Regions from separate parts of the Floccifex sp. genome, predicted to be linked through region 2. Evidence: a T-box and tRNA genes for the amino acid it is inferred to sense, from the RefSeq annotation. Region 2 holds a T-box; the other holds one or more tRNA genes.

Region 1 (3,402 bases), on a different contig from region 2:
ATAATTTTAAATATTTGTTCCACATGTTGTTTTAAAACATTCTCAGTTCTTTCTTCTTTTGAAATAATCTTTTCCCAATCCCATTGATCAACGTATACCGAATGAAGATTATCTAAGTCTTCATCTTTACGAATCGCATTCATGTTTGTATATAAACCTTCATGCATTGAAAAGTTATAGTGCCCTAAAGCCCATCGTTTCCATTTCGCAAGGGAATGAACAACTTCAATTCGTTCATCACCTAATTCTTTCATTGTGAAAGAAACAGGTTGTTCAACACCGTTTAAGTCATCGTTTAATCCAGAGTTCTTTTCTAAGAAAAGAGGAGCTGAAATACGAGTTAAGTTCATTTCCTTTCCAAATTCATATTGAAATGTATCACGAATAAATTTTATCGCTTCTTGCGTTTCACGAATCGATAAAACAGGATTATAGTTTTCAGGTATTACTAGATTCATATCTTTCTCCTTTTTTTTGTATCCATTTTATCATAATGTAGATAATTGTCAAAAAGACAATAATGTGTTAAAATTCAAGAGTGAGGTAAGGAAATGAAAAGTATTGTAAAAGATCTTGAGAATATTTCGGTTAAGAAACATGTTGTGACTTCAATCGAATATGATTGTAGTGATGAAAAACAAGAAGATGAAGTTTTTGAAGCAGTTCGAGATGTAATTACTGAAAATATAAATGATTTTGCGAAGATTACATATGATGTAGAAGCAGATCATAAAGTTAAAGTAGAAGTCATTCAAGGTTAATGACTTCTTTTTTTAGGAGTGAGTATGAAAGAATTAGAAATTTATGGGACATTGGGACCTTCTTGTTGTGAAAAAGAAGTGATTAGCAAGTTATTTAAAAAGGGTATGACGGGTATGAGATTAAATTTATCTCATACGAGTTTAAAACAAGCAAGTGATTGGATTCATGAGTTTTCTTTGGCAGCCAAAGAAAATAATATAGAAGCGGATTTATTAATTGATATGCAAGGACCAGAGCTTCGAATTGGTGAAATTGAAAAACAATTAAATGTAAATGATATCGTTTCAATTGATGACTTGGCAATTCCTAATTATCTAAAAGTAATACAACCTGGTTTATTAAAATCACATAAAAGTATTGCCCTACCTAATATTACGATTGAAAGAGATACTCTGACGAAACAAGATAAAGAAAACATTAAAGATGCTCTGGAATTTGGGGTAACAGGATTGATGCAGCCTTTTGTTCGTAATGTACAAGATTTAATGAATGTGAAAAAAGAAATAGAAGATAAAAATATTAAAATCTATGCCAAAATTGAAAATATACAAGGGCTATTACAACTTGATGATTTAATTGATCAATGTGATCAAATAGTGATTGCTCGTGGAGATTTGGCAAATTCAGTGGGAATCATTAATCTTCCTTCTGCTCAAAAATATATTGAAGATCATTGTAAAGCTAAAAATAGAGACTATATGGTAGTAACGGAAATGCTTCATTCTATGATTAAAAATCCGACACCAACACGTGCTGAAGTATCTGATATTTATCATGCCGTATATAATGGAGCCAAAAGTATAATGTTAACAGCGGAAACAGCAATGGGGTCTTATCCAGTTGAAGCTATGGAAGTATTTGTAGGTGTTGCGAATAGTGCAGTGAAAGATAGAAAAAAAGGGAAATCAATTTGATTTCCCTTTATCTTTTTAGTGGTGGGGAGGGGCAGATTCGAACTGCCGAACCAAAAGGAACTGAGTTACAGTCAGCCGCGTTTAGCCACTTCGCTACCTCCCCATGGAGCAGGTGATGAGAATCGAACTCACGTAGTCAGCTTGGAAGGCTGAAGTTCTACCATTGAACTACACCTGCAATTTTGGGTAAAAAAAATGGTGACCCGTGGGCGATTCGAACGCCCGACCTACTGATTAAAAGTCAGTTGCTCTACCATCTGAGCTAACGGGTCAAATAATGGTGCCGACTATAGGAATTGAACCCACAACCTACTGATTACAAGTCAGTTGCTCTACCAATTGAGCTAAGTCGGCAAAAAATGGTGGAGGTTAACGGGCTCGAACCGCTGACCCTCTGCTTGTAAGGCAGATGCTCTCCCAACTGAGCTAAACCTCCAGAAAAAATATGGAGCAGGTGATGAGAATCGAACTCACGTAGTCAGCTTGGAAGGCTGAAGTTCTACCATTGAACTACACCTGCATATTTAAGTGGTGACCCGTGGGCGATTCGAACGCCCGACCTACTGATTAAAAGTCAGTTGCTCTACCATCTGAGCTAACGGGTCAAATAATGGTGCCGACTATAGGAATTGAACCCACAACCTACTGATTACAAGTCAGTTGCTCTACCAATTGAGCTAAGTCGGCAAATAATGGAGCAGGTGATGAGAATCGAACTCACGTAGTCAGCTTGGAAGGCTGAAGTTCTACCATTGAACTACACCTGCATAATGGCTGGGGTAGCTGGATTCGAACCAACGAGATGACAGAGTCAAAGTCTGTTGCCTTACCGCTTGGCTATACCCCAGTGTGTGGTGGAGAGAGGCAGATTCGAACTGCCGAACCAAAAGGAACTGAGTTACAGTCAGCCGCGTTTAGCCACTTCGCTACCTCTCCAGATACACATACAACTAATTAATGGTGGAGGTTAACGGGCTCGAACCGCTGACCCTCTGCTTGTAAGGCAGATGCTCTCCCAACTGAGCTAAACCTCCATCTCGCTTAGCGCTATTAAAGAATACTAAAAAATAAAACTTATGTCAACAACTTTTCTAAATTTTTTTTAAATTTTTTAAATTTCATGTCCAAACATACAAAAAATACCGTTTTCATGACATTTTTGTTAATTCTTTTCGATGTATATGTGATTTTATTTTCTTCGATTACATGAATTTCTGGATAAATAATTAAATATTTTTTCCCATAAATCACTTTTTCTTTTAAATATTTATGTTCTAAAAAGAAATTTAGATCTTTAGATTCATATTCTATGTTTGTTTTATATTGTCTTTTAATTTTATATAAAACATTTGGATTATCGTTGGTAATTACTTTAATGGGAACATTTATTTCATTAAAATAGGAATTCCATTCAATTATTAGATCATGTTGTATTAAAGTTTTTTCTTTTTCTAAAGAATCAAGTATAATTTGTATATATAAGTTACTCATTTAATTAATAAGAATGTGCATATTTATTATATCACATTGGGAGGTTTGATTTATGATTCGTTTTGGCTTCGATTTAGGTGCTAATCATATTCGTTTGATTTCAGACGAAAAGGGAATAATATTTGATGAAGATTGTATGGTTGCCCTAGACAAAAAACATCGTGTGCTGGCAGTTGGCTGTGAAGCAAAAGAAATGAAGGGTGTTGAAGATGATATACAAGTTATTGCTCCTTTG
Region 2 (3,402 bases):
TGTGTGGAGCTATGGCTGGAGAACCAAAAGCTGTTCCAATTTTATTAGGATTAGGATTAGATGAATTCTCTATGAGTGCTACACAAATCTTAAATGCTCGTAAACAAGTTAAATCAATTACTTTTGAAAATGCACAAAAATTAGCTGCAGAATGTGTCACAAAAGACACTGCAGATGAAGTATTACAAACAGTAACTGCTTACATGGGTGAATAATCTGAAGGACTCGCATGAGTCCTTTTTTTTGAAAGGTGGTTTGTTATGGAATTAAGTGTTAAAAGAAAATTTAATGGGGATTTTAATGAACTTCCTACAGGTACTCTCAAAAAACATCCAAAAAGTAAAAAATTAACACAAGAAGATGATTTCAATAAACAAGGATTTAAAGTTGATGCGATTGCTTTGGTCTTGTTGGTTTTTTTATATGCGCTTATGTGTTTAAGAATTAAAGCATTAGCTGAATTTATTAATATTGGAACAATCTTATCTTTAGTTTTTTTGATTGTACATGAATTCTGTCATTCGCTTGTATTTTATGGAAAAGTGAATATGTATCTTGGTATGGGATTGATTTTTGTTAGAGGAAATGAAGAAATGAATCGTAATCGGTACATTTTTATGAATTTATTCCCGAATATTTTATTAGGACTTATTCCATATTTAATTTTTATGAGTAATCCTTCTCATGTGATTTTGGGGACTTTCGGTTTATTTTCACTTGTCTTAGGAATCGATGATTACTTAAATGTTTATCATGCTTTAAAGCTTCCTAAAAAAGCTAAAATCTTTATGGATAAACAATATACGTATTGGTATGAATGATATGGAATATTTAGATGTTGTTGATGAACTAGGAAATCCTACAGGTCAAATTGTAGAACGTACAATTGCTCATGAAAAAGGGATTCGCCATCGTACCAGTCATGTATGGATCATCCGTAAAAAAGAAAAACTTGAAATTTTGTTGCAGTTACGCAGTAAAGAAAAAGATTCATTTCCTTCTTGTTTTGACATTTCCACAGCTGGTCATATTCCAGCAGGTTGTTCTTATGTTGAAAGTGCTATTCGTGAGGCAAAAGAAGAACTTGGTATTGAAATAGATGAAAAGAAATTGATTTATTGTGGCAAACAAAATAGAGAATTTAAAGGTGAATTTCATGGGAATGTATTTCATGATGTACAGATTTCCAATGTGTATTGTTATTATTTAGATCAAGATCAATTTACAGTTCAAAAAGAAGAAATTGAAAAAGTTGTGTGGATGTCTTTTGATGATTGCGTGAATGGAGTAAAGCATAATTTATTTAATAATTGTATTTTTATGGATGAATTAGAATTAATTGAAAATACATTAAAGCAAATTTCGCTTGAAAATTATTTGTAGTTTGATAAACTATTAATACATGCAATGAATAGAAGGAGTAATCTTTTTGAGATTGTAGAGAGCTTCTGGTTGGTGAAAAGAAGTATTAAGGAAAGATGAAGGTAGTCTAGGAGCATATTTTCTGAACTTAAGTAAGAAAATACGCACACACAGCGTTATGTGAATGAAGTATAAAATTAGGTGGTACCACGTCAAGCACGTCCTTTTGTGATGTGCTTTTTTATTTTTTAGAAAGGATGGAAGAGTATGACGATGGATGCAAAGTATGATCATTTAAAAGTTGAAGATGGTATATACAAAACATGGATTGAAAAAGGATATTTTACAGCAGGTGATTTAACAAAAAAACCTTATTGTATCGTAATTCCTCCTCCAAATGTTACAGGAAAATTACATTTAGGACATGCTTGGGACACAGCTTTACAAGATATTTTATGCCGTTACAAACGATTACAAGGATATGATGTTTGTTGGGTAGCTGGTATGGACCATGCCGGTATCGCAACACAAGCAAAAGTTGATGCCCGTCTTCAAGAAGAAGGTATTTCTCGATATGATATTGGGCGTGAAAAGTTCTTAGATCGTGCCTGGGATTGGAAAGAAGAATATGCTGCAACAATTCGTAGTCAATGGGCTAAATTAGGTTTATCGCTTGATTATTCTCGTGAACGATTTACTTTAGATGAAGGATTATCAAAAGCGGTTCGTAAAGTATTTGTTGATTTATATAATGATGGATTAATTTATCAAGGGGAAAGAATTATTAACTGGGACCCTCAATTAAAAACCGCATTATCAAATATTGAAGTAGAACACAAAGAAATTATGGGTCACATGTACTATTTCAAATATAAAATTGTTGAAAATGGACAAGAATTAGTTATCGCAACAACACGTCCTGAAACAATGTTTGCGGACCAAGCTATTTTTGTTCACCCTGATGATGAACGATATAAAGACATTGTGGGAATGCATGCGATTAACCCTGCTAATGGGGAAGAACTACCTATTATGGCAGATGACTATATCGATATGAGCTTTGGTACAGCTGTCATGAAATGTACACCAGCTCATGACCCTAATGACTTTGCCTTAGCAAAAAAATACAACTTAAAAATGCCAGTATGTATGAACCCAGATGGAACAATGAATGAAATGTGTGGTAAATACGCAGGTATGGATCGTTTTGAATGCCGTGATGCATTAGTAAATGATTTTAAAGAAGCAGGTGTAGTGGATCATATTGAAGAACACATGCACCAAGTAGGACACTCACAAAGATCGGGTGTTATTGTTGAACCTTACTTATCAAAACAATGGTTTGTTCGTATGAAACCTTTAGCTGAAGAAGTATTGGCAAATCAACAAATTGAAGATCAAAAAATTAATTTTATCCCAAATCGTTTTGAAAAGACATTTACACAATGGCTAGAAAACATTGAAGACTGGTGTATTTCTCGTCAATTGTGGTGGGGACATCGAATTCCAGCTTGGACAAACAATGAAACGGGAGAATTATATGTAGGAATGGAAGATCCAAAAGATCCAGAAAACTGGACACAAGATGAAGATGTTCTTGATACATGGTTCTCATCTGGATTATGGCCTTTCTCAACATTAGGATGGCCTGATGATACTCAAGATTTAGAACGTTATTTCCCTAATGATGCATTAGTTACTGGATATGATATTATTTTCTTCTGGGTTGCACGTATGGCATTCCAAACACGTTATGCGATGAATAATCGTCCATTTAAAGATGTATTAATTCATGGATTGGTTCGTGATTCACAAGGAAGAAAAATGTCAAAATCACTTGGAAATGGAATCGATCCAATGGATGTAATCCAAGAAAAAGGTGCCGATGCTCTTCGTTGGTTCTTGACAACTAATTCGTCTCCAGGAATGGATTTACGTTATGATGAAACAAAAGTAGATGCAGCTTGGAACTTTATCAATAAAATCTGGAATGCAGCTCGTTATGTAGAAATGCAAATTGGTCAAGAAAAGCCTGAACTA

What was found. The T-box of region 2 lies ahead of ACI313_RS06360 (valine--tRNA ligase). A T-box ahead of a tRNA ligase gene usually reads a tRNA of that ligase, here a tRNA-Val.
Region 1: it encodes a tRNA-Val, which carries the amino acid that the T-box ahead of ACI313_RS06360 (valine--tRNA ligase) is inferred to sense. The anticodon was not compared.

What each region holds. Positions count from the first base shown of each region.
Region 1 covers NZ_JBJEEX010000118.1:604-4,005, forward strand. Annotated here, with positions in the region: gene asnA (aspartate--ammonia ligase) at 1-458, opposite strand, end outside; gene ACI313_RS07400 (hypothetical protein) at 552-761, shown strand; gene ACI313_RS07405 (pyruvate kinase) at 786-1,676, shown strand; tRNA gene ACI313_RS07410 (tRNA-Tyr) at 1,696-1,779, opposite strand; tRNA gene ACI313_RS07415 (tRNA-Gly) at 1,781-1,854, opposite strand; tRNA gene ACI313_RS07420 (tRNA-Lys) at 1,873-1,948, opposite strand; tRNA gene ACI313_RS07425 (tRNA-Thr) at 1,955-2,030, opposite strand; tRNA gene ACI313_RS07430 (tRNA-Val) at 2,037-2,112, opposite strand; tRNA gene ACI313_RS07435 (tRNA-Gly) at 2,123-2,196, opposite strand; tRNA gene ACI313_RS07440 (tRNA-Lys) at 2,206-2,281, opposite strand; tRNA gene ACI313_RS07445 (tRNA-Thr) at 2,288-2,363, opposite strand; tRNA gene ACI313_RS07450 (tRNA-Gly) at 2,370-2,443, opposite strand; tRNA gene ACI313_RS07455 (tRNA-Gln) at 2,448-2,523, opposite strand; tRNA gene ACI313_RS07460 (tRNA-Tyr) at 2,529-2,612, opposite strand; tRNA gene ACI313_RS07465 (tRNA-Val) at 2,635-2,710, opposite strand; gene ACI313_RS07470 (hypothetical protein) at 2,751-3,167, opposite strand; gene ACI313_RS07475 (rod shape-determining protein) at 3,220-3,402, shown strand, end outside.
Region 2 covers NZ_JBJEEX010000108.1:20,425-23,826, reverse strand. Annotated here, with positions in the region: gene ptsP (phosphoenolpyruvate--protein phosphotransferase) at 1-215, shown strand, start outside; gene ACI313_RS06370 (DUF3267 domain-containing protein) at 261-821, shown strand; gene ACI313_RS06365 (NUDIX hydrolase) at 823-1,383, shown strand; T-box leader at 1,399-1,591, shown strand; gene ACI313_RS06360 (valine--tRNA ligase) at 1,630-3,402, shown strand, end outside.